One region of the Streptomyces sp. NPDC041135 genome, then DNA from elsewhere that is predicted to be linked to it. Evidence: riboswitches for the same ligand, from Rfam matches in the RefSeq annotation. Region 1 holds a riboswitch; each other region holds the start of a gene.
The links. Region 1 has a riboswitch for cyclic di-AMP ahead of ACZ6CZ_RS08880 (M23 family metallopeptidase). Riboswitches for the same ligand answer to the same signal wherever they lie in the genome.

Region 1 (9,324 bases):
TGCACGCGTCCGCGTACGAGAGGTCGCACGTTGCCGCACAGCCACCGGTCACCGCAGATCCCGGTCCTCGTCCTGGCCGGATTCCTCGGCGCCGGGAAGACCACGCTCCTCAACCACCTGCTGCACCGCAGCGGAGGCAGCCGCATCGGGGCGATCGTCAACGACTTCGGCGCCATCGAGATCGACGCGATGGCCGTCGCGGGCGCCCTCGGCGACTCGACCGTCTCCCTCGGCAACGGCTGCCTGTGCTGCGCCGTCGACACCGGCGAACTCGACACCTACCTGGACCGGCTCGCCGCGCCCGCCGCCGGCATCGACGTCATCGTCATCGAGGCCAGCGGACTCGCCGAGCCCCAGGAACTGGTCCGCATGGTGCTCGCCAGCGAGGTTCCGGGGATCGTCTACGGCGGGCTCGTCGAGGTCGTCGACGCCGCCGAGTTCGACGGCACGCGCGCGCGGCACCCCGAGATCGACCGGCACCTCGCCCTCGCCGACCTCGTGGTGGTCAACAAGCTCGACCGGGCGCCGGACGCCGGGCGCGTCCTGGATCTCGTCCGCTCGCTCACCGACCGCGCCGCCGTGGTGCCCGCCGCCTACGGCCGTATCGACCCGGAGTTCCTGTTCGACTGCCGGCCGAGCGAGGAGCGCGTCGGTCAGCTGTCCTTCGACGACCTGCCCGACCCGAACGACACACCCCCTCAGCCCGGCACACCCGGCCCGGACGGCGGTGCCGGACACGCGGGACATCTGCACGCCGGCTACGACAGCCTGTCCTTCACCTCGCGGACGCCCCTGGAGCCCCGGCGGCTGATGGCGTTCCTGGACAGCCGCCCCGAGGGGCTGTACCGGATCAAGGGGTACGTCGACTTCGGCCCGTACGACACCGGCAACCGCTACGGCGTCCATGCCGTCGGCCGGTTCCTGCGCTTCTACCCGGAGCCCTGGGCACCCGATGCGGACCGCCGTACCCAGCTCGTGCTGATCGGCGCCGGCCTCGACACCGGCGCCCTCGCCGAGCAGCTCGGGGCCTGCGCCGCCGACGCCCCGCACGCCGACGAGCACGGCATGTGGGGCGTCCTGCGCTACGTCCAGGAGCCCGACGAGGAGGCCGGGGAGCCCGGGGAGCCCGAGGACGCCGGGGAGCCCGAGGACGCCGACCCGGCGGCTGCGGCGGACCTCGAGGACCCGCCGGGCGCTTCCTAGGCCACCGGGCCCGCCACCACCGACACCGTCTTCGGCAGCGACGTGCCCGAGCCGTCCCGGCGCGGGTCCAGCTCCGGAAGCTCGGCCGGGGTGCCGTTCCTCTGCGCCGCGCGGGCCGGCGCGGGACCCGCCCAGGCCAGGGACAGGCAGTCCTCGCCCTTCAGGAACCGCTGGCAGCGCACACCGCCCGTGGCGCGGCCCTTGCGCGGGTACTGGTCGAACGGGGTCAGCTTGGCCGTGGTCTGCACCGAGTCGTCCAGCGTGCCCCGTGAGCCCGCGACCGTGAACACCACCGCGTCCGCCGCCGGGTCGACCGCGGTGAAGGCGATCACCTTCGCGCCCTCGGTGAGCTTGATGCCGGCCACGCCGCCGGCGGGGCGGCCCTGCGGGCGGACCAGGGACGCCTGGAAGCGCAGCAGCTGGGCGTCGTCGGCGATGAACACCAGGTCCTCCTCGCCGGTGCGCAGCTCCACCGCGCCGACGATCCGGTCGCCCTCCTTGAGGGTGATGACCTCCAGCTCGCCCTTGTTGGTCGGGTAGTCCGGCACCACCCGCTTGACCACGCCCTGCTCGGTGCCCAGCGCCAGGCCCGGGGAGGACTCGTCCAGCGTGGTGAGGCAGACCACCGTCTCGTCGCCCTCCAGGGAGACGAACTCCGCCAGCGGGGCCCCGCCGGAGAGGTTCGGCGCGGACGCCGTGTCCGGCAGCTGCGGCAGGTCGACGACGTTGATGCGCAGCAGGCGGCCGGCCGAGGTCACGGCGCCGATCTCACCGCGTGCGGTCGCCGGGACCGCCGAGACGATCACGTCGTGCTTGGTGCGCCTGGCGTCCGCGTCGTCCGGGTACGGCTCGGCGTTCGCCGTGCGGGCCAGCAGACCGGTCGAGGACAGCAGCACCCGGCACGGGTCGTCGGCGACCTGGAGCGGCACGGTCGCCACGGCGCCCGCCGACTGCAGCAGGACCGTACGCCGCTCGGTGCCGAACTTCTTCGCCACCGCGGCCAGTTCCGCGGAGACCAGCTTGCGCAGCTCCGCGTCGGAGTCCAGGATCCGGGTCAGCTCCTCGATCTCCGTGTTGAGCCGCTCCTTCTCCGCCTCCAGCTCGATGCGGTCGTACTTGGTCAGGCGCCGCAGCGGGGTGTCCAGGATGTACTGGGTCTGGATGTCGCTCAGCCCGAAGCGCGCCATCAGGCGCTCCTTGGCCTGCGCCGAGTTGTCGCTGGACCGGATCAGCCGGATGACCTCGTCGATGTCGACGAGCGCCGTCAGCAGGCCCTCCACCAGGTGCAGCCGGTCGCGGCGCTTGCCGCGGCGGAACTCGCTGCGGCGGCGCACGACCTCGAAGCGGTGGTCGAGGTAGACCTCCAGCAGCTCCTTGAGGCCCAGGGTGAGCGGCTGGCCGTCCACCAGGGCCACGTTGTTGATGCCGAAGGACTCCTCCATCGGCGTCAGCTTGTAGAGCTGCTCCAGGACCGCCTCCGGCACGAAGCCGTTCTTGATCTCGATGACCAGGCGCAGCCCGTGCTCGCGGTCGGTGAGGTCCTTGACGTCGGCGATGCCCTGGATCTTCTTCGACCCGACCAGGTCCTTGATCTTGGCGATCACCTTCTCCGGACCCACCGTGAAGGGCAGTTCCGTGATCACCAGGCCCTTACGGCGGGCCGTCACCGAGTCCACCGAGACCGTGGCGCGGATCTTGAAGCTGCCGCGGCCCGTGGCGTAGGCGTCCCGGATGCCGTCCAGGCCGACGATCCGTCCGCCGGTGGGCAGGTCGGGGCCCGGGACGTGCTTCATCAGCGCGTCCAGGTCCGCGTTCGGGTTGCGGATCAGGTGCCGGGCGGCCGCGACGACCTCGCCCAGGTTGTGCGGCGGCATGTTCGTGGCCATGCCGACCGCGATGCCGGACGCGCCGTTGACCAGCAGGTTCGGGAAGGCGGCGGGCAGGGCCACCGGCTCCTGCTCCTGGCCGTCGTAGTTCGGCGCGAAGTCGACCGTGTCCTCGTCGATCGACTCGGTCATCAGACCGGTCGCGGCGGCCATCCGGCACTCGGTGTACCGCATGGCGGCGGGCGGGTCGTCGTTGCCCAGCGAGCCGAAGTTGCCGTGGCCGTCGACCAGCGGGACGCGCATCGAGAAGGGCTGTGCCATGCGCACCAGGGCGTCGTAGATCGACGCGTCGCCGTGCGGGTGCAGCTTGCCCATCACCTCGCCGACGACGCGGGCGCACTTGACGTACGCCCGCTCGGGGCGCAGGCCCATCTCGTTCATCTGGTAGACGATCCGGCGATGGACCGGCTTCAGGCCGTCACGGGCGTCCGGCAGGGCGCGCGAGTAGATGACCGAGTACGCGTACTCGAGGTAGGAGCCGCGCATCTCGTCCACGACGTCGATGTCGAGGATCCTCTCCTCGAACGAGTCGTCGGGCGGCGGGGTCTTCGTGCTGCGGCGGGCCATCGCTGCCGGCTCCTTGCTCAAGCGTGAACGGGATCTGACGCGCACCATTGTGGACCGCGGCACTGACAGGCCGGGCCACGACCCGGTGTCCGCGGCCCGCACCGGCGCCCGCGGGCCCCCGGGGGCCGCCCGGCGGCACGCGTGACGCAGGCTACGCGATCCGCTGTGGGCGTACGTCCCGCGGGAACTTCGCCGACGGTCCGCCCGCTTGCATACAGTGGCGGGAACGGCAGGAAAACCGCGGTTTCGACGACCGCCTCCGCGAGCGAAGGGACGTACATGCCCATGGGCGACACGACCACGGCCGAGGCAGGCTCCGGGGGCCTGACAGCGACCGAGCACCGCCTGGCCAATGGTCTTCGCGTGGTGCTCTCCGAGGACCACCTGACCCCCGTGGCGGCAGTCTGCCTCTGGTACGACGTGGGCTCCCGCCACGAAGTCAAGGGGCGTACCGGCCTGGCTCACCTCTTCGAGCACCTGATGTTCCAGGGCTCCGGCCAGGTGACGGGCAACGGCCACTTCGAGCTGGTGCAGGGCGCCGGCGGCTCGCTCAACGGCACCACCAGCTTCGAGCGGACCAACTACTTCGAGACCATGCCCGCCCACCAGCTGGAACTCGCCCTCTGGCTGGAGGCCGACCGCATGGGCTCGCTGCTCGCGGCCCTGGACGACGAGTCCATGGAGAACCAGCGCGACGTCGTCAAGAACGAGCGCCGCCAGCGCTACGACAACGTGCCCTACGGCACCGCCTTCGAGCGGCTGACCGCGCTCGCCTACCCGGAGGGCCACCCCTACCACCACACGCCGATCGGCTCGATGGCGGACCTGGACGCGGCCACCCTGGAGGACGCGCGCGCCTTCTTCCGCACGTACTACGCGCCGAACAACGCGGTGCTCTCGGTGGTCGGCGACATCGACCCCGAGCAGACGCTCGCCTGGATCGAGAAGTACTTCGGCTCGATCGCCTCGCACGACGGCAAGCCCGCCCCGCGTGACGGCTCGCTGCCGGACGTCATCGGCGAGCAGCTGCGCGAGGTCCTCGTCGAGGAGGTGCCGGCCCGCGCCCTGATGGCCGCCTACCGCCTCCCGCACGACGGCACGCGCGCGTGCGACGCGGCCGACGTGGCGCTCACCGTCCTCGGCGGCGGCGAGTCCTCCCGCCTGTACAACCGGCTGGTGCGCCGCGACCGTACGGCCGTCGCGGCCGGGTTCGGCCTGCTGCGGCTGGCGGGCGCGCCCTCGATGGGCTGGCTGGACGTGAAGACCTCCGGGGACGTGGAGGTGCCGGTCATCGAGGCCGCCATCGACGAGGAGCTGGCCCGCTTCGCGGCGGAGGGCCCCACGCCCGAGGAGATGGAGCGCGCGCAGGCCCAGTTGGAGCGCGAGTGGCTGGACCGGCTCGGCACGGTCGCCGGCCGCGCCGACGAACTGTGCCGGTTCGCGGTGCTGTTCGGCGACCCGCAGCTCGCCCTCACCGCCGTCGGGCGCGTGCTGGAGGTGACCCCGGAGGAGGTCCGGCAGGTCGCCGAGGCCAGGCTGCGCCCCGACAACCGCGCGGTCCTCGTCTACGAGCCGAAGACCCCGGAGGCCGTCCAGGACGCCGACGTCCCCGAGGACCCGGAGTCGCAGGCCACCGTGGAGGCCGGCGCCGGCCGGCGCGACAGCGACCACCGCGAGGATGAGGAGACGGCGAAGTGAGCGAGCTTGCCACCATGGAGTTCCACCCGCGGCCGGAGCCCGGCGAGGCCCGGCCCTGGGCCTTTCCGGCCCCTGAGCGCGGGGCGCTGGACAACGGCCTGACGGTGCTGCGATGCCACCGCCCCGGCCAGCAGGTCGTCGCCGTCGAGGTGCTGCTGGACGCGCCCCTGGACGCCGAGCCGACCGGTCTGGACGGCGTCGCCACCATCATGGCGCGGGCCTTCTCGGAGGGCACCGACAAGCACTCCGCCGAGGACTTCGCCGCCGAGCTGGAGCGGGCCGGCGCCACGCTCGACGCGCACGCCGACCACCCCGGTGTCCGGGTCAGCCTGGAGGTCCCGGCCTCCCGCCTGGCCAAGGGCCTCGGGCTGCTCGCCGACGCCCTGCGCGCGCCCGCGTTCGCCGACAGCGAGGTGGAGCGGCTGGTGCGCAACCGCCTCGACGAGATCCCGCACGAGATGGCCAACCCCGCCCGCCGGGCCGCCAAGGAGCTGTCCAAGGAGCTGTTCCCGGCCGCCTCGCGCATGTCCCGCCCGCGCCAGGGCACCGAGGACACGGTCGCCAAGATCGACGCGGCGGCCGTCCGCGCCTTCTACGACCGGCACGTGCGCCCCGCCACGGCCACCGCGGTCGTCGTCGGCGACCTCACCGGCACCGACCTGGACGCGCTGCTCGCCGACACCCTGGGCGCCTGGCGCGGCTCCCCGGCCGAGCCCCGGCCCGTGCCGGCGGTGACCGCCGACGACACCGGCCGCGTGGTCATCGTCGACCGGCCAGGCGCCGTGCAGACGCAGCTGCTCATCGGCCGCGTCGGCGCCGACCGGCACGACCGGGTGTGGCCCGCCCAGGTGCTCGGCACGTACTGCCTCGGCGGCACGCTCACCTCCCGCCTGGACCGCGTGCTGCGCGAGGAGAAGGGCTACACCTACGGCGTCCGCGCCTTCGGGCAGGTGCTGCTCTCCGCCCCGGACGGCTCCGGCGCCTCGATGCTCGCCATCAGCGGCTCGGTGGACACCCCGAACACCGGGCCCGCGCTGCACGACCTGTGGACGGTGCTGCGCACGCTGGCCGCCGACGGTCTCACCGACGCCGAGCGCGACGTCGCCGTGCAGAACCTCGTCGGGGTGGCGCCCCTGAAGTACGAGACGGCCGCCGCGGTCGCCGCGACCCTGGCCGACCAGGTCGAGCAGCATCTGCCCGACGACTTCCAGGCCACGCTGTACCGGCAACTGGCCGCCACGGGCACCGTGGAGGCCACCGCGGCGGTCGTCAACGCCTTCCCCGTGGACCGGCTGGTGACCGTGCTGGTCGGTGACGCCGCCCAGATCAAGGAGCCCGTCGAGGCCCTCGGCATCGGCGACGTCACGGTGGTGGCCGCCGAGTAGCACCGGCAGCGCGCGGGGCCCCGGTGACCTGTGGGTCGCCGGGGCCCCGCTGCTGTCAGATGTCCGGATTGCGGGGGAGGTTGCCTGTCTGCCCTGTGGGATGCGCTACAAAAGCCGGATTCTGTTTGGGATTTGAGAGGCGCTCCCTTTAGTTTCTTCCGGGCTGTCCGTCAGGCAGTGCGCCGCGCCCGCGGCACCGGACAGTCATCGCCGAGTCCCCGTACGGCGCGAGCCAGGGGAGCCGGGGACCCACGCAGTCCCTGGGGTGAATCGGACGCCCGCGCGCGCAGCGAGGGGGTCCGTAGGAGACCTTCCTGCTCCGAACCCGTCAGCTAACCCGGTAGGCGAGAGGGAAGGAAAGGACCAGCCACTTCATGGCGTTCATGTGCGCCTCCGGCAAGCACCGCAGGCCCGGCCGGGTCAAGCGCACCTCCGCGCAGGCAGCGGGCATCGCCGCCCTCACCACCGGCGTCCTCGGCGGCACTCTGGCCGCGGGTCCCGCGCTCGCCGCGGAGAACAGCGTCGAGCAGACCGGTCTGACCCCCGTCATCACCCTCAGCGACTCCGTCGCCGAGCAGATCGACGCGCAGGCCGCCGCCCAGCGCGAGGCCGCCGAGCGGCAGGCGGCCGAGGAGGCCGCGGCCAAGGAGGCCGCCGAGCGGGTCAAGCAGGAGCGCGCGGCCCGGGTCCGTGCCGCCCGCGCGGCCGAGCGCGAGCGCCTCAACGCCTTCGCCGCCCCGATCGCGCACTCCTACGTCTCCACCGGCTACCAGACCGGCGGCTCGCTGTGGTCCTCCGGTTCCCACACCGGCATCGACTTCCACGCCGCGAGCGGCACGGCCGTGCACGCGGTCGGCGTCGGCACGGTCGTCTCCACCGGCTGGGGCGGGGCGTACGGCAACGAGGTCGTGATCAGGATGGCCGACGGCATGTACACCCAGTACGGCCACCTGTCCGTCATCGGCGTCTCGGTCGGCCAGCGGGTCACCCCCGGCCAGCAGATCGGCCTGTCCGGCGCGACCGGCAACACCACCGGCCCGCACCTGCACTTCGAGGCCCGGACGACCCCCGAGTACGGCTCCGACGTCGACCCGGTGGCCTACCTCCGCAAGCACGGCGTGCACGTCTGACGCACCGGGTCACCGACCCGGCCGCACGATCTCGAGGCCCCGGCCGCCAGGCCGGGGCTTTCGCCGTTCCCGGTGCCGGCTGTCCAAAAAATATCCCTGGATTCCGACCCGCCATCGGAAATTCCGGCCTGCTGCAATAGAGTCGCTGAACACACGTCAATCGGCGGCGTACCGCGGCGTTCGGCGGCGTTTCACGGGGATTAAGACGGAGGTCGGTCATGCGTATTCCGGCGCATTCGGTATGCACGGCGATCCGGGACGACATCGTCGCCGGCGTCCACGAGCGCGGCAGCCGCCTCACCGAGGAAGTCCTGGCCCGCCGCTACGGCGTCTCGCGCGTCCCCGTCCGCGAGGCACTGCGCACCCTGGAGGCCGAGGGGTTCGTGGTGACCCGGCGGCACGCGGGCGCGTGCGTGGCCGAACCGACCGAGCAGGAGGCCGCCGACCTGCTGGAGATGCGGATGCTGCTGGAGCCGCTCGGTGCCTCCCGTGCCGCCCAGCGGCGCACCGAGGCCCATCTGAAGGTGCTGCGCGGCCTGGTCAGGCTGGGTCAGGAGCGGGCCCGGCGGGGTACCAGCGAGGACCTGCGATCCCTGGGCGGCTGGTTCCACGAGACGCTCGCCCAGGCCTCCGGCAGCCACGCCCTGACCTCGGTGCTCACCCAGCTGCGGCACAAGATCGCCTGGATGTACACGGTGCAGGCGCCCGCCAGCCCGGCCGAGTCCTGGGCGGAGCACGGCGCCATCGTGGACGCGGTGGCCCGCGGCGACGCGGAGCGCGCGCGGGCGATCACCGCGCTGCACGCCGAGCGGGCCACGGCCGCGCACCGGCTGCGCTTCTCCGCCGGAGCGCACGCCCGGGACCGTGTGAGGACTTCGCAACCTCCCGTAAACATGTCGGGCCCGCGCCTTTAACACGGGCACCGTATACAAAGAGGAGTAATTCGCGGAGGTGTATTTCCGCTGCCCGAATTCCGGCGTGCTCACATCGTCACCGGCATATCTTCCCCGGAAAACGCCGACAGCCGCGCCGCCCCCGGAAAGGGGTGGCGCGGCTGTCGGTGTTCTCGCGGCGGTACGCGGCCGCTCAGACGGTCTCGGGAAGCTCCTCGAGGCCCTCGGCGACCAGTTTGGCCAGCCGGTCGAGGGCGGCGTCCGCGCCCTCGGCCTCGGAGGCCAGCACGATCTCCTCACCGCCCTGGGCGCCCAGGCCCAGGACGGCCAGCATGGACGCCGCGTTGACCGGAGTGCCGCCGGCCTTGGCGATCGTCACCGGGACGCCGGACGCCGTGGCGGCCCGGACGAAGATGGATGCGGGGCGGGCGTGGAGGCCCTCGGCCCAGCCGACGTTGACGCGGCGCTCAGCCATGTGATGCTGCCCTTCAGTGTCTCAGGGTTGTCTAGACCAGTTTCCCATACGGTGGGGCGTGCCCGGTGCGGGCCCTCGTCCGGTACC
Region 2 (9,324 bases), on a different contig from region 1:
CGTCGTGCGCGCATCCGAGCGGCCCGCCCTGCGGGCCACCGGCGCGGTCGCGGTCGACATGGAGTCGGCCGCCACGCTGCTGAGCGCCGTCCGCACGGGCGCGCGCCCGGTTGCGGCCGTCCGGGTGGTCGTGGACGCTCCAGAATATGAACTCGTCCGGATCGGCACGGTACGCGGTGGAATATCGGCTTTCCGTGTTCTTCGTTCCGTACTTCCCGCTTTTATCGAATGGCACCGCAATGTGCTGCTCCCCCGGAGGTGAGCCAGATGGTCATGCCGCTGCGCCAGTCCATCAAGGTCGCTACATACCTGGCTGAACAGAAGATCCGCAGACGGGACAAGTTCCCGCTGATCGTGGAGCTGGAGCCGCTCTTCGCGTGCAACCTCAAGTGCGAGGGCTGCGGCAAGATCCAGCATCCTGCCGGGGTGCTCAAGCAGCGCATGCCGGTGGCGCAGGCCGTCGGCGCCGTGCTGGAGTCCGGGGCGCCGATGGTGTCCATCGCCGGCGGTGAGCCGCTGATGCATCCGCAGATCGACGAGATCGTGCGGCAGCTGGTGGCGCGGAAGAAGTACGTCTTCCTCTGCACCAACGCCCTGCTGATGCGCAAGAAGATGGAGAAGTTCACGCCCTCGCCCTACTTCGCCTTCGCCGTGCACATCGACGGGCTGCGGGAGCGGCACGACGAGTCCGTGGCCAAGGAGGGCGTGTTCGACGAGGCGGTGGAGGCCATCAAGGAGGCCAAGCGGCGCGGCTTCCGGGTGACCACCAACTCGACCTTCTTCAACACCGACACCCCGCAGACCGTCATCGAGGTGCTCGACTTCCTCAACGACGACCTCAAGGTCGACGAGATGATGATCTCGCCCGCCTACGCCTACGAGAAGGCACCCGACCAGGAGCACTTCCTGGGCGTGGAGCAGACCCGCGAGCTGTTCCGCAAGGCCTTCTCCGGCGGCAACCGCTCCCGCTGGCGGCTCAACCACTCCCCGCTCTTCCTGGACTTCCTCGAGGGCAAGGTCGATTTCCCCTGCACCGCCTGGGCGATCCCGAACTACTCGCTGTTCGGCTGGCAGCGCCCCTGCTACCTGATGAGCGACGGGTACGTGCCCACCTACCGCGAGCTGGTGGAGGACACCGACTGGGACAAGTACGGCCGCGGCAAGGACCCGCGCTGCGCCAACTGCATGGCGCACTGCGGCTACGAGCCGACCGCGGTCCTCGCCACCATGGGCTCGCTCAAGGAGTCCCTGCGGGCCATGCGCGAGACCGTCTCCGGCAATCGGGACTGACGTCGTGAGCGCCGCCGCCCGCCTCCGTCCGGGCCCCGGCCCGGCCGGAGGCGGGGCGGCATCGCCGGGCGGGCCGGCGCGCGCCCGGCCGCCGGGACACCGGCGGCACAGCCAAGGAGAGTGAATGACCACCGAGTTCGACCTCGGCGCCCTGCTCGCCGAGCGCGGCGCCGAACGCTACGAGCTGCACGCCAGGCACCTCAACCACCAGCTCCCGCGCATGCTGCACACCATCGGCTTCGACAAGGTCTACGAGCGGGCCGAGGGCGCCCACTTCTGGGACGCGGACGGCGCGGACTACCTGGACATGCTCGCCGGGTTCGGCGTGATGGGACTGGGCCGCCACCACCCGGTCGTCCGCAAGGCGCTGCACGACGTCCTCGACGCCTCCCTCGCCGACCTCACCCGCTTCGACTGCCAGCCGCTGCCGGGCCTGCTCGCCGAGCGCCTCCTCACCCACAGCCCCCATCTGGACCGGGTGTTCTTCGGCAACAGCGGGACGGAAGCCGTCGAGACCGCCCTGAAGTTCGCCCGGTACGCCACCGGCAGGCCGCGCGTGCTGTACTGCGACCACGCCTTCCACGGCCTGACCACCGGCTCCCTCTCGGTCAACGGCGAGGGCGGCTTCCGTGACGGCTTCGCCCCGCTGCTGCCCGACACCGCCGTACCGCTCGGCGACCTCGACGCCCTGGCCCGGGAGCTGCGGAAGGGGGACGTCGCCGCCCTGATCGTGGAGCCGATCCAGGGGAAGGGGGTGCACGAGGCGCCCCCCGGCTATCTGCGCGCCGCGCAGGAGCTGCTGCACCGGCACAAGGCGCTGCTCATCGCCGACGAGGTGCAGACCGGTCTCGGCCGCACCGGCGACTTCTACGCCTACCAGCACGAGGACGGCGTCGAACCCGACCTGGTCTGCGTGGCGAAGGCGCTGTCCGGCGGGTACGTCCCCGTCGGCGCCACCCTCGGCAAGGACTGGATCTTCAAGAAGGTCTACTCGTCCATGGACCGCGTCCTGGTGCACTCGGCGAGCTTCGGGTCCAACGCCCAGGCGATGGCGGCCGGCCTCGCCGTGCTCGCGGTCATGGAGAACGAGCAGATCGTCGCCAACGCCCGGGCCATGGGGGAGCGGCTGAAGTCCCGCCTCGCCGCCCTGGTCGGCACCTACGAGCTGCTCGCCGACGTGCGCGGGCGGGGCCTGATGATCGGCATAGAGTTCGGCAGGCCCGGCTCGCTGAAGCTGCGCAGCCGCTGGGCCGTGCTCCAGGCCGCCCGCAAGGGCCTGTTCGCGCAGATGGTGGTCGTCCCGCTGCTCCAGCGCCACCGCATCCTCACCCAGGTCTCCGGCGACCACCTGGAAGTGATCAAGCTCATCCCGCCGCTGATCATCGACGAGGCCGACGTGGACCGGTTCGTCGACGCCTTCACCGACGTGATGGACGACGCGCACAGCGGCGGTGGTCTCATGTGGGACTTCGGCAAGACACTGGTCAAGCAGGCGGTCGCCAACCGCTGACACCGGCTCACCGGCCCGCTCCCCGTCCGGGCCTCGGAGGCAATACCGGTTTTGCCTCTGAGGCAAGAGATTTGCCGCAGAGGCAAAACGGGGGCTGAATGGAGGCATGAGCCCCGAAGAAGCCCCTCCGGCGGCGGGCCCCGGCGGCCACCTGCCCGCCGTCGCGCCGCAGCTGCGCGCGCTGCGCCGCCGTACCGGCCTCACCCTGGAGGCCGCGGCCCGCGCGGCCGGGCTGTCGCCCGCGCACCTCTCCCGGCTGGAGACCGGCCTGCGGCAGCCGTCGCTGCCGATGCTGCTCGCGCTCGCCCGTATCTACGGTACGACCGTCTCGGAGCTGCTCGGCGAGTCGGTGCCCGACCGGGACGCGATCGTCCGCGGCGCGGCCATGGAACCGACCCCGGCGGGCGGCTGGACCTACTTCCAGGCCGGCGCGCCGGGCCGCGGGATGCAGGCGCTGCGGGTCCGGGTGCCGCACGGCTCCCAGGGCGACATCGTGCGCGTGCACCCCGGCGAGGAGTGGCTGTACGTCCTGCGCGGCCGGCTGCGGCTGCGTCTCGGGGACGCCGCGCATCTGCTGGCGCCCGGTGACAGCGCGCACTTCGACTCGCTCACCCCGCACCGCATCGCCGCCGAGGACCACGACGGCGTCGAGCTGCTGTTCGTCCACACCCTGCTGCAGAGCCCCACGGCCACGCTGTGCCTCGGGCCCCTGACCGGAGAGCCGTCATGAGCAACGTCGAGGACAAGTTCCCCCGGGCCCTGTGGGTCCGGCTGATCATCTACATCGCCGCGGGCCACCTCCTGGCGGCCTTCCTCTACCTGCTGTTCACGCTGGGCGCCAAGTAGCCCGCCGCTTCAGTCCAGCAGCCGCTCGCGCAGCCGCTCGCGGGTGTTCGGGGTCAGGCCCAGACCCTGCGCCAGATACGCCTCGACCCCGCCCCAGGTCTCCTCGACGGTCTCGAAGGCCGCCGTCAGATACTCGGCGCGGGCGTCGAACAGGGGGCTGAGCAGCTCCATCACCTCGGGCGTGTACGCGGTGGCCGCGTCGCCGCTGCGGTGCACCTTGTAGCGGCGGTGCCTGGCGTTGGACGCCAGGTAGTCGGCGACGATCGCCTCGCGCTCCACGCCCAGCGCGAGCAGGGTCACGGCTATCGACAGCCCGGCGCGGTCCTTGCCCGCGGCGCAGTGCATCAGCGCGGGCACGCTGTCCTCGGCCAGCGCGTGCAGCACCCGGGAGTGCTCGGCGGTGCGCTCCGTGATGATCCTGCGGTAGGAGGCGGTCATCCGGGCCGCCCCCTTGCCGTCCGCCAGGATGCCGCGCAGCTGCTCGATGTCGCCGTCCCGGACCATCTTCCAGAACTCGGCGCCGTCCGCCGGGTCGCTCAGCGGCAGGTTCACGTTCCGCACGCCGGGCAGCTCCACGTCGGGGCCCTCCAGCTTGTGGTCGGCGGCGTTGCGGAAGTCGAAGACCGTGTGCAGGCCCAGCGAGGCGAGGTACTCGGCGTCCGAGGCGGTCGCGTGCGCCAGATGCCCGCTGCGGAACAGCACCCCGTACCGCACCCGGTGGCCGTCGGTGGTGGGCAGGCCGCCCACGTCGCGGAAGTTGCGCACTCCGGCCAGCTGCGGCTCGGTCGACGGGACCTGCTGCGTCACGGGGGCTCCTCCCGGTCGGTCCCGGCGGCGCGGCTCGTCGGCGGGCACGCCGTCGACCTTACGACATCGGTCCGACCGTGCGGTATCCGATCCTTCTGTCCGTTCTATTGCTATTCGCTGGCTTCGCTGCAACTCACTCCGGAATGGCACTATCTGTACGGCGGCGCGTGAGGAGCGTCATATCCGTGACCGTCCGTCGCACGTCATGTCCACGTAATCGGCGTGCTTCCTTGGGCTGTTCGCCATTCCGGGCGGCGTCTGTCCACGGAAAGTGACCGGGAATTCCCCCTGTGGATCATGGGAAAGGCGGACGGCGGAGAACTTCTGCTTGTTCCCCCGCGTCCCGCTCGCTTACGTTCGCCACCAATCCGGACGGAACGCCGAATCCTGCCGCCGCCCGGAGCCCCGCACACACTCACCCGTGCACGGCAGGAGCGGGGGACCCACCAGGTACGACTGCCTGTTCCGGTGCCCGGGACGGCTAGGGGTGAAGCCGCGTGCTGCGCGGCCGGGCAGCTCCAGTCCGAACCCGACAGCTCACCTCGCAGGCGCCGGAGAGGAATGCGTCATGCCCGCCAAGGGTAAGCACCGCCGCCCCAAGGCCCCGCGTCTCACCCGCTCCATCGCCGTCGCCGGAACCGGTGGCGCCGCACTGGCCCTGCCGCTCCTCGGGGCCACCGGGGCGCACGCCGCCACGGTCAAGGAGTCCGCCGCCGGCAGCGCGGTGCGGTCCGCGCCGGTGGCCGCCACGTCGGCCTCCGCGGCCCGGTCGGACGCGGGGACGGCGCGCACCTACACCGTCCGCACCGGTGACTACCTCTCCAGGATCGCCGAGCAGCAGCACGTCGCCGGTGGCTGGCACCGCCTCTACGCCGACAACCGCGAGGCCGTGGGCGCCGATCCCTCGCTGATCCACCCCGGCCTGAAGCTGACGCTGGGCGGCAGGGCCACACCGGCGCACACCGAGTCCGCCGCCCCGAAGCCCGCCCCGCCCGCCCCGGCGCACTCCGCCACCCCGCGGGCCGAGGCCGCGGCCCCGCGGCAGGCGGACACCGAACCGGTGTCCGCGGGCACCTCCACCGGCTTCGTCCTGCCGGTGACCGGCGCCACCGTCGGCACCGGCTACCACGTGGCCGGCGGCATGTGGTCCAGCGGCTACCACACCGGCGTGGACTTCGTCGTCCCGACCGGCACCTCCCTCAAGGCCGTCGGCGCGGGCACGGTCGTCTCCGCGGGCTGGGGCGGCGCCTACGGCAACCAGGTCGTCATCAAGCTCGCCGACGGCCACTACGCCCAGTACGGCCACCTGTCCCAGCTCTCCGTCTCGGCCGGCCAGAGCGTGACCGCGGGCCAGCAGGTCGGCCTCTCGGGCGCGACCGGCAACGTGACCGGCCCGCACCTGCACTTCGAGATCCGCACCACGCCCGACTACGGCTCGGACGTGGACCCCGTTGCCTACCTCCGCGGACACGGCCTCGCCGTCGGCTGACGCCTCGTCAGGCACCCCGCCAGGCACCCGCCGGAGGCCGGACCCGATCCCCGGGTCCGGCCTCCGGCCCGTCCGCATCCCCGACACGCCTCGCGACCTGCGTATTCCGTACTTGACCGAACATTTGAGAGTGGCTTATCTCACCGATCGTCAACCCCCGCTTACGGTCGCGTAGGTCACACCCGAAGGTGAATCATGGACCGACGTGGCAGACGATTCGAAGAGTGACAGCAGATCAGTGATCGGGTCGTACGTGGCGGTGGGGGACAGCTTCACCGAGGGCGTCGGCGACCCCGGCCCCGACGGGGCGTTCGTCGGCTGGGCCGACCGCTTCGCGGTCCTCCTCGCCGACCGGCGGCCCGAGGGAGACTTCGAGTACACCAACCTCGCCGTGCGCGGGAAACTGCTCGACCAGATCGTGGCCGACCAGGTGCCCCGGGCCCTCGAACTCGCGCCGGACCTGGTGTCCTTCTGCGCCGGCGGCAACGACATCATCCGCCCCGGCACCGACCCGGACGAGGTGGCCGAGCGCTTCGAGGCCGCCGTGGCCCGGCTGACCTCCGCCGTCGGCACGGTCATGGTGACCACCGGGTTCGACACCCGGGGCGTGCCCCTGCTCAAGCACCTGCGCGGCAAGATCGCCACCTACAACGGGCACGTCCGGGCCGTCGCCGACCGGTACGGCTGCCCCGTCCTCGACCTGTGGTCCCTGCGGGCGATCCAGGACCGGCGCGCCTGGGACCACGACCGGCTGCACCTCTCGCCCGAGGGGCACACCCGGGTGGCGCTGCGGGCCGGGCTGGCCCTCGGCCTGCCGGTGCCGGCCGACCCGGAGCAGCCGTGGCCGGTGCTGCCGCCCCGCGGCACGCTGGAGATCCGCCGCGACAACGTCCAGTGGGCCCGCGAGTACCTGGTGCCGTGGATCGGCCGCAGGCTGCGCGGCGAGTCCTCCGGGGACCATGTGACGGCCAAGGGCACCCTGTCGCCGGACGACATCAAGATGCGCATCGCCCCCGTCGCCTGACACCGCCGGCCCGGGGCGCCGGAGCGGGCACGGTCCGCCGGATCACCGGCGCGGACCGTGCCCGCCCCGGCTCCACCGTGTGGCCGAGGCGGGCCGTGGTGCCGCCGGGGACCGCGCTGTCGGAGGGGCCGACCATAATGGAGGACCTCGGCGATTCTCCTGGAGGTACCGTGACCGGATTGCGAACCCTGAGCCACGGGGTCCGCGTGCTGCGGCCCGCGGCCTTCGGTGCGGACCCGGGTGGTGAGCGCATGGCCAGGATCCGCAGGTCACCGCATTTCGCGGACGGCGTGTTCCAGAACCCCGGGGGCACCGCCCGCACCCGGCCCACCGGCTCCACCCTCGACTTCGCGAAGGTCTTCTTCGACAAGGACCAGCGGCCTCGCCGCACCCCCCGCGGCACCGTCCCGCTGCACGCCACCACCGTCGCCGACCTGGCCGCACCGCCCGCCACGGGACTGCGGCTGACCTGGATGGGGCACTCCAGCGTACTGGCCGAGATCGACGGGCACCGGGTGCTGTTCGACCCCGTCTGGGGCGAGCGCTGCTCCCCCTTCCCGTTCGCCGGCCCCAAGCGGCTGCACCCGGTGCCGCTGCCCCTGGCCGCGCTCGGCCCGGTCGATGTCGTGGTCATCTCGCACGACCACTACGACCACCTGGACCTGCCCACGATCAAGGCGCTGGCCCGCACGGACACCGTGTTCGCCGTCCCGCTCGGCGTCGGCGCCCACCTCGAACACTGGGGCGTGTCCGCCGACCGGCTGCGCGAGCTGGACTGGCACGAGTCCACCCGGATCGGCGGCCTGACCCTGACCGCCACCCCGGCCCGCCACTTCTGCGGCCGCGGCCTGCGCAACACCCAGCACACCCTGTGGGCCTCCTGGGCCGTGGCCGGCGAGGAGCACCGGATCTACCACAGCGGGGACACCGGCTACTTCGAGGGATTCCGGGACATCGGCGCCGAGCACGGCCCCTTCGACGCCACGATGGTCCAGATCGGCGCCTACAGCGAGTTCTGGCCGGACATCCACATGCGCCCCGACGAGGGTCTGCGCGCCCACCTCGACCTCCAGGGCGGCCGGCCGCACGGCGTGCTGCTGCCCATCCACTGGGGCACCTTCAACCTCGCCCCGCACGCCTGGGCGGAGCCCGGCGAGTGGACGAAGGACGCCGCCGAGGACGCCGGCCAGGCGGTCGCCCTGCCCCGGCCCGGCGAACCCTTCGAGCCCGCGGGCACGCTCCCCACGCAGCCGTGGTGGCGGGTGGTGTCCGCGCCCGTCGACACCCCGTGGCGCCTCTCCGGCGGCGCCGACCGCGCCGGCGACCCGGTGGAAAGCCGTGCGGAGAGCCCCCGAAAGGGGGATCTCGACCTGGCCGGGGAGCGCTGACCGAGGGTCCCCGTACGCCCTCCTGGCGGTCCCGACGCCGCACGGCCGCGCAGGTTATCGGTCTGTCGTACGACGCCTCATACCAGAGCGGGACGCTGCCCGGGGGAGTTTGCCGACTGCCCGCCGGACATGGTGCGCAGGCGACTACCGTGAGTGTCCGTCGGGCGACACAGGGCCGCATTGCCCCGGTCCTCCCGTCCGGCACCGCGATGGCGCACGCCTGCCCGCGCGCCCCGCGCGAGGAGCCAGGCCCGACGGACCAGTACGAGGACACCGATGTCTCACCTCCGTGCACCGGCCCCCCGCGCCGACCGCCGAGAGGGCGGCCGGCACGGACGGCCGGTCACCCGACCCGCCCCCGCGCTGCCCGAGACGCACATACGGCCCCAGCTGATGCGGCTCGCCGTGCTGCCGCCCGTCGCGGTCGCCCTCAGCGGCTGCGCGGCCGTGCTGTTCACCGTCCGCTCCACCGGGGCACGGCCGGGTCCGGTCCTGTGGGCCGTGCTCGCCGGTGCCGTCTCGGTGACCGTCGCGGGCATCCTGATCGCCGCGGTGGCCGCCGACCGCGCCGCCCGCTCGGTCGGCGAGCGCGTCGGCGCCCTGCGCCGCGGCACCGCGCGCGGTGAGGCGGACCTGCGTGCCCTGGTCGAGGCGCTGCGCCGCGGGGAGAGCCCGCCGCGGCGCAAGCCGCGCGGGGGGCCGCCCGGGGACGCCGACGACTTCGACCTGCTCGCCGCCGACCTGGGCCGGGCGCACGACGGCGCCGTCACCGCCGTCGTGCAGGCCGCCCAGCTCTCCAGCCAGGCGGGCAGCGAGCAGAAGCTCGAAGTCTTCGTCAACCTCGCGCGGCGGCTGCAGTCCCTGGTGCACCGGGAGATCTCGATCCTCGACGAACTCGAGAACGAGATCGAGGACCCGGACCTGCTCAAGGGCCTCTTCCACGTGGACCACCTGGCCACCCGCATCCGGC
Region 3 (9,324 bases), on a different contig from region 1:
GCACGCGTGGGCGCTGATCGCAGGCGAGGGGTGTGGGCCGGGGGTGTGGGCCGGCCGGGTCAGCGGAGCGCGGCGAGGAAGCCCGTCCAGCTCTCGGGGGAGAAGAGCAGCGCGGGTCCGGCCGGGTCCTTGGAGTCGCGCACGGCGAGCAGTCCGGTCCCGCTGCCGCGGTGCGGCCGGGCCGTCTCGACGCAGTTGTTCGCCCCGGTGCTGTAGCTGCTGCGCAGCCAGCGCACCGATGGCAGATCGGTACTGGAAAGGACGTTCCGAGGCAGTGCTGTCATGGTGCCTCCTTACGCGCCGTCACCTATCGCGGCGAGGTAATCCAGTGAATCCTCGGTCGAAAGGGCTTTGCCCTGAAGGGTCGTGAAGGCCTCCGAGTAAGCCCGGAGGTCTTCTTTCCGTTCGAGGTAGAGGCTACTCGTCAACTGGTCGAGAACGACGACATCCAGATCAGAAGTGCTCGGAAATGAGAAGATAACGAAAGGCCCGGTGAGGCCGACATGGGCGCCGGCCGCGAACGGCAGGATCTGCAGCCGCACCTGGGGCAGCCGGGCCGCCTCCGTCAGCCGCTCCAGCTGGCGGGCCATCACCTCGGCGCCGCCCACCTCGCGCCGCAGCACCGCCTCGTCCAGCACCGCGCTCAGCTCCAGCGGCGGATCGGACCGCAGGACGTCCTGCCTGGCCAGCCGCACTTCCACCAGCGCGTCCAGGCGTTCCTCGTCCAGTCCCTCGACCGCGGCCCGGGTCACCGCCCGGGCGTACTCGGGCGTCTGCAGCAGGCCCGGCACCACCGTGGTCTCCAGGGTGCGCATCCGGCTGGCCTGCGACTCCAGACTGATGAAGTCCCGGTAGGTGGGCGGCAGTACCCCGCGGTAGGCGTGCCACCAGTGGTGCCGTCCCCCGCGCTCCTCCGAGCCCGCCAGCATCAGCAGCAACTCGCGCAACTGGGCGTCCCGCACTCCGTAGGCGTCCAGGAGTAACCGCACATCGGCCGGTTTCACACCACTGGCGCCCGTCTCGACGCGGCTCACCTTCGACTGGTGCCAGCCCACGAGCCGGGCCGCCTCCCCGCTCGTGAGACCCGCACCGGTGCGCAGGGCGCGCAGTTCGGCGCCCAGTTTCCGGCGGCGCACCGCGGGACCGTTCTGCATGAGCCGCTCCTCACTCGCCAATACTCCATATGCGCCGCCCGAATACGGTCTGCCGTCGCAGCGTTCACCGCTTTGAGCGACAGATATATGCATAACTTGGTGGATCGCTCCCGTGACCGGCCGGGTGATGACAGTCTGGCGACGAAGCACCAGTCCGGGACCGTACTCGAACCAACCGCTCCGTGTCGGACCGCGGTCCCGTGGGAAAGGGGCGACCTCGCCATGGCAGACCTTCTGGAAGCATCCGTCACTCTGCCGAGCGATCCCGCCTCGGTGTCCGCGGCCCGCTCGTACGCGGTGGGAACCCTGGCGGAGTGGGGACTGCCGGCGGACACGGAGGCGGCCGACACGGTGCGCCTGATCGTCTCGGAACTCGCCACCAACGCCGTGCAGCACACCTTCGGGCAGTCGCCGACCTTCACGGTCGACCTCGCCCTGGTGCGGGACGAACGGCTGTGCATCGGCGTCACGGACAGTCATCCGCGTCTTCCCAGGAGACTCCCGGCCGCCGTCCAGCAGGACAACGGACGCGGCATGGTGATCATCCGCTGGCTCACCTCGGAGCGGGGCGGGCGGCTGCGGGTCCGCCGCACCCGCGAGGGGGGCAAGACGGTCCTCATCGAGCTGCCCTGGACCGTCCCGGCCCACCCGGTGACCGCGGCGGGCGAGCAGCGGGCCCAGGGTCTGCCCGGCGGCCGGAGGGCGCCCTGAGGGCCCTTGTGGGGCGCGGGCGGAGCGGGCCCGGCCCCAGGGGGCGTGGAGCGCGCCGACGGTCCCCTCGGTGCCCGAGGGGACCGCACGAGGGGATCGCCCTCGCCGCGCTACGGGTCAGCTGACCCGGCCGTACCAGACGCTCCTGGTCCAGATCTTCTGCAGCCTCACCACGTCCCCGGTCCTGGGGGCGTGCCAGATCTTGCCCTTACCGGCGTAGATGCCGACGTGGTAGACGCTGGAGCCCGAGTGGAAGAACACCAGGTCCCCGGCCTTGCGGTGCTTGGCCGAGACGTGGTGCGTCTTGTTGTACTGCTGGGCGGCCGTTCGAGGCAGCTTCTTGCCGGCCTTCTTGAACGAGTACAGCGTCAGCCCGGAGCAGTCGAACCTGCGTGGTCCGGTGGCCCCGTACCGGTAGGGGGAACCCTTCTTGGAGGCCGCGATCTGAAGTGCCTTCGTCGCGGTGGTCGCGGCCGAGGCATCGGTGGAGAGGCCGGGAACCACGATGGAGCCGCCGACGGCGGCGATGGTGAGGGCCGAGGCGGTGCCGGCCCGGACCATCAGCGACGGGACACGATTGAGCGCAGTCATGCGCAACCCTTCGTCAGCCGCCTGTGAAGGATGACCTGTCGGATTCGGGCTGGCGAAGTTGCCCGGCCGCGTTGCCGCGGCTTCACCCCAAGGGCTGCTCGAACCGGGCGTCGAAAGATTCGAACGTCCGTTCCGGCGACCCGTCTTGCCTGGGTCCTCCACTCCTGCCGATCCACTTCTGTCGACCGGGCACCCGGGCGGCGGCAGGACTCGGCGTCCGCCCGGATCGCCCCGCCGTTGTGGCGGGGTCTTGTCGTCAGTCAGGGATCTTCACTCACTCCAGTCAGAAAATCCCAACGGAATCGGGGATTTGTGGTGTTACTCACCACTCACCCGTTCGGGTGAACGTTAGTACGTCCGAGTGACCGTCAACTGCCGCTCATAGCCCCGGACCTGGGAGAACGCACCTCCCGTCCCAGGTCGGTGACCACCCCCGCACGGTCGTCGGAGGCTGGAAGAACGTTCTGCCGCTACTCCGTACGGGGGTACGTCGTTTGGGGCGTTTCGGCCGCGCCCGGAGTGTCGGGTCGACAGCCGCGCCGCTGCCGGACCGTCAGCCGCGCGGATCGGCCGGTGCCGTCGGAGGGGGTGTCCCGGAGCCGGGCGCTGCCCCTGGGGGCGGTGTCCCTGGGGGCGGTGCCCGGCGGTCCGGGTCGGTATGGGTGGGGCCATGTCGTGGTCATGAAGGGATCAAGGGCTGGTTAACGTCGGCGAAACTCCGACGAACTAGCGTGCCGATCCACGCCACCAGGGGTTTTTCTCTTACGGATGGAGCGGGATCGCCCAATCTGTCTGTGTGTTACATCTATCCCGTCGTGGTGGCTGCGGCAGCCGGACCCCGCACGGTCCGGAGCAAGGACTGTGAGGTGGGACGTGCAACTGACCCCGCACGAGCAAGAGAGGCTGCTGATCCATGTGGCGGCCGACGTGGCCGAGAAGCGCCGGGCCCGCGGGCTCAGGCTCAACCACCCGGAAGCGGTCGCCCTCATCACGGCGCACATCCTCGAGGGCGCCCGCGACGGCCGCGGCGTCGCCGAGCTGATGTCCTCGGGCCGCAAGCTCCTCACCCGGGACGACGTCATGCAGGGCGTGCCGGAGATGATCCACGACGTGCAGGTGGAGGCCACCTTCCCGGACGGCACCAAGCTCGTCACCGTCCACGACCCGATCGTCTGAGGGGGCGCGCCGTGATCCCCGGAGAGATCCTCTTCGCCGACGGCCCGGTCGTGTACAACGAGGGCCGCGCGACCACCCGGCTGACCGTGCTGAACGCCGCCGACCGCCCCGTCCAGGTCGGCTCCCACTACCACTTCGCCGAGGCCAACCCCGGCCTGGAGTTCGACCGCTCCGCCGCGCGCGGCAAGCGGCTGAACGTCCCCGCCGGCACCGCCGTGCGCTTCGAGCCGGGCATCCCCGTCGACGTCGAACTCGTCCCGCTCACCGGCGCCCGCGTCGTGCCCGGGCTGCGCGGCGAGACCGGAGGTGCCCTCGATGCCTGAGATCTCCCGCGCCGCCTACGCCGACCTGTTCGGCCCCACCACCGGCGACCGCATCCGGCTCGCCGACACCGACCTGCTGATCGAGGTCGAGGAGGACCGCTGCGGCGGGCCCGGACGCGCCGGGGAGGAGGCGGTCTTCGGCGGCGGCAAGGTCATCCGGGAGTCGATGGGCCAGTCGCGTGCCACGCGCGCGGAGGGCACCCCCGACACGGTGATCACCGGGGCCGTCGTCGTCGACCACTGGGGCGTCGTCAAGGCCGACGTCGGCATCCGCGACGGCCGCATCACCGGGATCGGCAAGGCCGGCAACCCCGACACCATGGACGGCGTCCACCCCGACCTGGTCCTCGGCCCGGAGACCGAGGTCATCGCGGGCAACGGGCGCATCCTCACGGCCGGCGCGATCGACGCGCACGTCCACTTCATCTGCCCGCAGATCGCCGACGAGGCCCTGGCCTCCGGCATCACCACCCTGGTCGGTGGCGGCACCGGCCCGGCCGAGGGCTCCAAGGCGACCACGGTCACCCCGGGCCCCTGGCACCTGGCCCGGATGCTGGAGGCGATGGAGGCCTACCCGCTGAACATCGGCTTCCTCGGCAAGGGCAACACCGTCTCGCACGAAGCCATGCTCTCCCAGATCCGCGGCGGCGCGCTGGGCCTGAAGCTGCACGAGGACTGGGGCTCCACCCCGGCCGTCATCGACGCCGCGCTGACGGTCGCCGACCGCACCGGCATCCAGGTCGCCATCCACACCGACACCCTCAACGAGGCCGGGTTCGTGGACGACACGCTCGCCGCGATCGGCGGCCGCGGCATCCACGCCTACCACACGGAGGGCGCCGGCGGCGGCCACGCCCCGGACATCATGACCGTCGTCTCCGAGCCGCACGTGCTGCCCAGCTCGACGAACCCGACCCGGCCGTTCACCGTCAACACCGCCGAGGAACACCTCGACATGCTGATGGTGTGCCACCACCTCAACGCGGCCGTACCGGAGGACCTGGCGTTCGCCGAGTCCCGGATCAGGCCGTCCACGATCGGCGCGGAGGACGTCCTGCACGACCTGGGCGCCATCTCCATCATCTCCTCCGACTCCCAGGCCATGGGCCGGGTCGGCGAGGTCATCATGCGGACCTGGCAGACCGCCCACGTGATGAAGGGGCGGCGCGGGCCGCTCCCGGGCGACGGGCGCGCGGACAACCTGCGGGTACGGCGCTACGTCGCCAAGTACACGATCAACCCGGCCCTCGCCCAGGGCCTGCACCGGGAGATCGGCTCCGTCGAGACCGGCAAGCTCGCCGACCTGGTGCTGTGGGAGCCCGCGTTCTTCGGGGTCAAGCCGCACCTCGTGCTCAAGGGCGGCCAGATCGCGTACGCGCAGATGGGCGACGCCAACGCCTCGATCCCGACACCCCAGCCGGTGCTGCCCCGGCCGATGTACGGGGCGATCGGGCGGGCCCCCGCCGCGAACTCCGTCAACTTCGTGGCGCCCCTCGCCGTCGAGGACGGACTGCCCGAGCGGCTCGGGCTCGGCAAGCGGTTCGTGGCGATCGAGTCGACGCGCGGGGTCACCAAGGCGGACATGCGGGAGAACGACGCCCGGCCGCACGTCCGGATCGACCCCGACAGCTTCGCCGTGCACATCGACGGCGAACTGGTCGAGGCCGTCCCGGCCGCGGAACTGCCCATGGCCCAGCGCTACTTCCTCTTCTGAGGTGGCGGCGATGACACGCGCGGCGCTGCTCGTCCTGGCCGACGGCCGCTTCCCCGCCGGAGGGCACGCGCACTCCGGCGGGGCCGAGGCCGCGGTCAGGGCGGGACGGATCACCGGGGCCGCGAGCCTGGAGGAGTTCTGCCGGGGACGGCTGCACACGGCCGGTCTGGTCGCCGCGGCGCTGGCCGCGGCCGCCGCACTCGGCGCCTCCCCGGCGGAGCTGGACGCGGCGGCGGACGCGCGGACCCCGTCACCCGCCCTGCGGGCCGCCGCGCGCCGGCTCGGACGGCAGCTGCTGCGGGCCGCCCGCACCGCGTGGCCGTCGGCCGAACTCGAGGCGCTGGGTCGGGCGTTCCCCAAGGGCGCGCATCAGCCGGTGGTGCTCGGGCTCGCCGCCCGGGCGGCCGGACTCGGGCCGCAGGATGCCGCCCACTGCGCCGTGTACGAGAGCGTGAGCGGCCCGGCGACGGCCACCGTGCGGCTGCTGAGCCTCGATCCGTTCGACGCCACCGCCGTGCTGGCCCGGCTGGCCCCGGAGCTGGACCTGGTGGCGGACCGGGCGGTGGAGGCGGCGCGGGAGGCGGCCGACGGCGACCTCGACGCACTGCCGGCCGCCTCGGCGCCCCTGCTGGAGATCGGCGCGCAGTGGCACGCCGACTGGCCCGTACGGCTGTTCGCCTCGTAAGGGGGCGCCGCCTCCCGGTGCCCACCCACCCCGCCCTCCACCAGGGTCCGCCATCTCTCACCCCCTCACCTTCGCGTCCCCGTGACTCCCCCCGCCGTCAGGAGCCGTACATGCACCTCGACCACAGCCACACCACCGCCCACCCCCACGGCCCCGCCGCCGTCGGCGCGGACGCGCGCCGTCCCGACGGTTCCCGCCGCGCCCTCCGTATCGGGCTCGGCGGCCCCGTGGGTTCCGGGAAGACCGCGACCGTCGCCGCCCTCTGCCGCGCCCTGCGCGAGGAGCTGTCCCTCGCGGTCGTCACGAACGACATCTACACCCGGGAGGACGCCGAGTTCCTGCTGCGGGAGGCCGTCCTGCCCCCGGAGCGGATCACGGCCGTGGAGACGGGAGCCTGCCCGCACACCGCGATCCGGGACGACATCTCCGCCAACCTCGAAGCGGTGGAGGACCTCGAGGACGCCGTCGGACCGCTGGACCTCATCCTCGTCGAGTCCGGCGGGGACAACCTCACCGCGACCTTCTCCAAGGGCCTGGTGGACGCGCAGATCTTCGTCATCGACGTGGCCGGCGGCGACGACATCCCGCGCAAGGGCGGCCCCGGCGTGACCACCGCCGACCTGCTCGTCGTCAACAAGACCGACCTCGCGCCGTACGTCGGCTCCGACCTCGCCCGGATGGCCGCCGACGCCAAGGCGCAGCGCGCCGAACTGCCCGTCGTCCTCCAGTCGCTGCGCGGCGGGGGCACCGTCGCCGACGTGGCCGCCTGGGTGCGGGAGCGGCTCGCCGCGTGGACGGCATGACGGCCACCGGGGTACGGGCGAGTGCCCGGATCGTCGCCCGGGCCGACGGACGCGGCGGTACGGCGCTGCCCGTGCTGGACGGCGCCGGCCCGCTGGCGCCGCGCCGCACCCGGGCCACCGGTGGCGAGGCACGGGTCATGGTCGTCGGGGCGATGAGCGGCCCGCTCGGCGGCGACCGCTTCACCCTGGAGGCCGAGGCCGGACCGGGCGCCCGGCTGCACGTCGGGTCGGCGGCCGCCACCATCGCGCTGCCGGGCCAGGCCAAGGGCGGCGCCCGCTACGACGTACGGCTCACCGTGGCGGACGGCGGCGAACTGCACTGGCTGCCTGAGCAGTTGATCTGCGCGGCCGGGAGCGACCTGAAGGTCGTCACCCGCGTCGAGGCCGGCCCGGCGGCGCGGCTGGTGCTGCGCGAGGAACAGGTGCTGGGCCGGGCCGGGGAGCAGCCCGGGCGGCTCGCCGGCAGGCTCACCGTGCGGGTCGGCGGACGGACCGTGCTGGACCAGGAGCTGGCCTGCGGGCCCGGCGCGCCGGGCGGCTGGGACGGTCCCGCCGTGCTCGCGGGACACCGGGCCGTCGGGCAACTGCTCGTCCTGCGGCCCGAGTTCTCAGGTGAGCCGGTGGCGGCGCGGATGCTGGGGGAGTCCGTCTCGGTCATGCCGCTCGCGGGGCCCGCCGTGCTGGTGAGCGGCGTGGCACCCGACGCCCTGCGGCTGCGCCGCGCCCTGGACGAGGCACTGGCACAGTTGGGCGGGTGATCCGGGCCGGTGATCCGAGGCGCTCCGCGGCACTCCGCGGCACTCCGCTCAGCGGTACCCGACCGTCCGCTTATCGGATTGGCAAAGAAGGGCCACGACCCCTGTTCTCAGGCGGCTCACAGCCGCGAGGATGCCCCCTGGCCATTCGCAACGACGTACGGGGAGAGCCCACTTGAGGGACAACAGACCGAAAAGCCGCCTGCTGGCGCTCGGTTCGGCGGGAGCGCTGGTCACGGCCACGCTGATAGCCGGCGCGGTGACGGCGCCCGCGGCCAGCGCGGACAGCCGGCACGGCCGGGACCGCGAAGCCCGGGGCGCCGAGGTCGCCGCCGCCCGGGCCGCCCGGGCCGGGATCGACTGGCAGGACTGCCCGGCCGACTGGGGACTGGAGAAGCCCATCCAGTGCGGCTGGGTCTCGGTACCCCTGGACTACGCCCACCCGAACGGCAAGCAGATCAAGCTCGCCGTGGACCGCGTCGGCAGCACCGGGACCGCGGGCGAGCGCCAGGGCGCCCTGGTCTACAACCCCGGCGGTCCGGGCGCCTCCGGCATGCGCTTCCCGCGCCGGGTCACCACCAAGAACGCCCTGTGGGCGAACGCGGCCAAGGCCTACGACTTCGTGGGCTTCGACCCGCGCGGCGTCGGCCACTCCGCCCCCATCTCCTGCGTCGACCCGCAGGAGTTCGTCAAGGCGCCCAAGGCCGACCCGGTCCCCGACACCGAGGCCGACAAGCGCGCGCAGCGCAAGCTCGCCCGCGAGTACGCCGACGGCTGCCACGAGCGCAGCGGCGCGATGCTGGCGCAGATGACCACGCCCAACAGCGCCCGTGACCTGGACGTCATCCGGGCGGCGCTGGGCGAGAAGAAGCTCAACTACCTCGGCGTCTCCTACGGCACCTACCTGGGCGCCGTCTACGGCACCCTGTTCCCGGGTCACGTCCGCCGCATGATCGTCGACAGCGTCGTCGACCCCTCGCGCGAGAAGATCTGGTACGAGGCCAACCTGGACCAGGACGTCGCCTTCGAGGGCCGCTGGAAGGACTGGGAGGACTGGGTCGCGAAGAACGACGCCGCCTTCCACCTCGGCACCACCCGCGCCGCCGTCCAGGCCCAGTGGCTGCGGCTGCGCGCCACCGCGAAGCAGAGCCCGATCGGCGGGGTCGTCGGCCCGGCCGAGCTGATCTCCTTCTTCCAGAGCGCCCCGTACTACGACTCCTCGTGGGTGCCGGTCGCCACCGTGTTCGCCAAGTACGTCGCCGGCGACACCCAGGCCCTGGTCGACGCCGCCGCTCCCGACCTGTCGGACACGGCGGGCAACATCTCCGCGGAGAACGGCAACGCCGTCTACACCGCCGTCGAGTGCACCGACGCCAAGTGGCCCACCGACTGGCGCACCTGGGACCGCGACA

Region 2: another riboswitch for cyclic di-AMP. It lies ahead of ACZ6CZ_RS22270 (M23 family metallopeptidase); the one in region 1 lies ahead of ACZ6CZ_RS08880 (M23 family metallopeptidase).
Region 3: another riboswitch for cyclic di-AMP. It lies ahead of ACZ6CZ_RS15300 (C40 family peptidase); the one in region 1 lies ahead of ACZ6CZ_RS08880 (M23 family metallopeptidase).

Annotation. Positions count from the first base shown of each region.
Region 1 is NZ_JBVIYZ010000003.1:123,673-132,996, forward strand. It holds gene ACZ6CZ_RS08860 (CobW family GTP-binding protein) at 31-1,203, shown strand; gene ACZ6CZ_RS08865 (DNA gyrase/topoisomerase IV subunit A) at 1,200-3,656, opposite strand; gene ACZ6CZ_RS08870 (M16 family metallopeptidase) at 3,936-5,354, shown strand; gene ACZ6CZ_RS08875 (M16 family metallopeptidase) at 5,351-6,739, shown strand; cyclic di-AMP (ydaO/yuaA leader) riboswitch at 6,938-7,101, shown strand; gene ACZ6CZ_RS08880 (M23 family metallopeptidase) at 7,114-7,869, shown strand; gene ACZ6CZ_RS08885 (GntR family transcriptional regulator) at 8,088-8,783, shown strand; gene ACZ6CZ_RS08890 (HPr family phosphocarrier protein) at 8,956-9,237, opposite strand.
Region 2 is NZ_JBVIYZ010000009.1:181,300-190,623, reverse strand. It holds gene ACZ6CZ_RS22300 (phosphorylase family protein) at 1-262, shown strand, start outside; gene hpnH (adenosyl-hopene transferase HpnH) at 268-1,290, shown strand; gene ACZ6CZ_RS22290 (aspartate aminotransferase family protein) at 1,415-2,800, shown strand; gene ACZ6CZ_RS22285 (helix-turn-helix domain-containing protein) at 2,907-3,530, shown strand; gene ACZ6CZ_RS22280 (DUF6126 family protein) at 3,527-3,646, shown strand; gene ACZ6CZ_RS22275 (tyrosine-protein phosphatase) at 3,656-4,453, opposite strand; cyclic di-AMP (ydaO/yuaA leader) riboswitch at 4,860-5,017, shown strand; gene ACZ6CZ_RS22270 (M23 family metallopeptidase) at 5,022-5,942, shown strand; gene ACZ6CZ_RS22265 (SGNH/GDSL hydrolase family protein) at 6,181-6,966, shown strand; gene ACZ6CZ_RS22260 (MBL fold metallo-hydrolase) at 7,137-8,354, shown strand; gene ACZ6CZ_RS22255 (sensor histidine kinase) at 8,631-9,324, shown strand, end outside.
Region 3 is NZ_JBVIYZ010000005.1:376,779-386,102, reverse strand. It holds gene ACZ6CZ_RS15315 (DUF397 domain-containing protein) at 60-284, opposite strand; gene ACZ6CZ_RS15310 (helix-turn-helix domain-containing protein) at 294-1,154, opposite strand; gene ACZ6CZ_RS15305 (ATP-binding protein) at 1,377-1,865, shown strand; gene ACZ6CZ_RS15300 (C40 family peptidase) at 1,983-2,456, opposite strand; cyclic di-AMP (ydaO/yuaA leader) riboswitch at 2,460-2,658, opposite strand; gene ACZ6CZ_RS15295 (urease subunit gamma) at 3,330-3,632, shown strand; gene ACZ6CZ_RS15290 (urease subunit beta) at 3,644-3,955, shown strand; gene ACZ6CZ_RS15285 (urease subunit alpha) at 3,948-5,669, shown strand; gene ACZ6CZ_RS15280 (urease accessory protein UreF) at 5,680-6,354, shown strand; gene ureG (urease accessory protein UreG) at 6,465-7,157, shown strand; gene ACZ6CZ_RS15270 (urease accessory protein UreD) at 7,154-7,915, shown strand; gene ACZ6CZ_RS15265 (alpha/beta hydrolase) at 8,088-9,324, shown strand, end outside.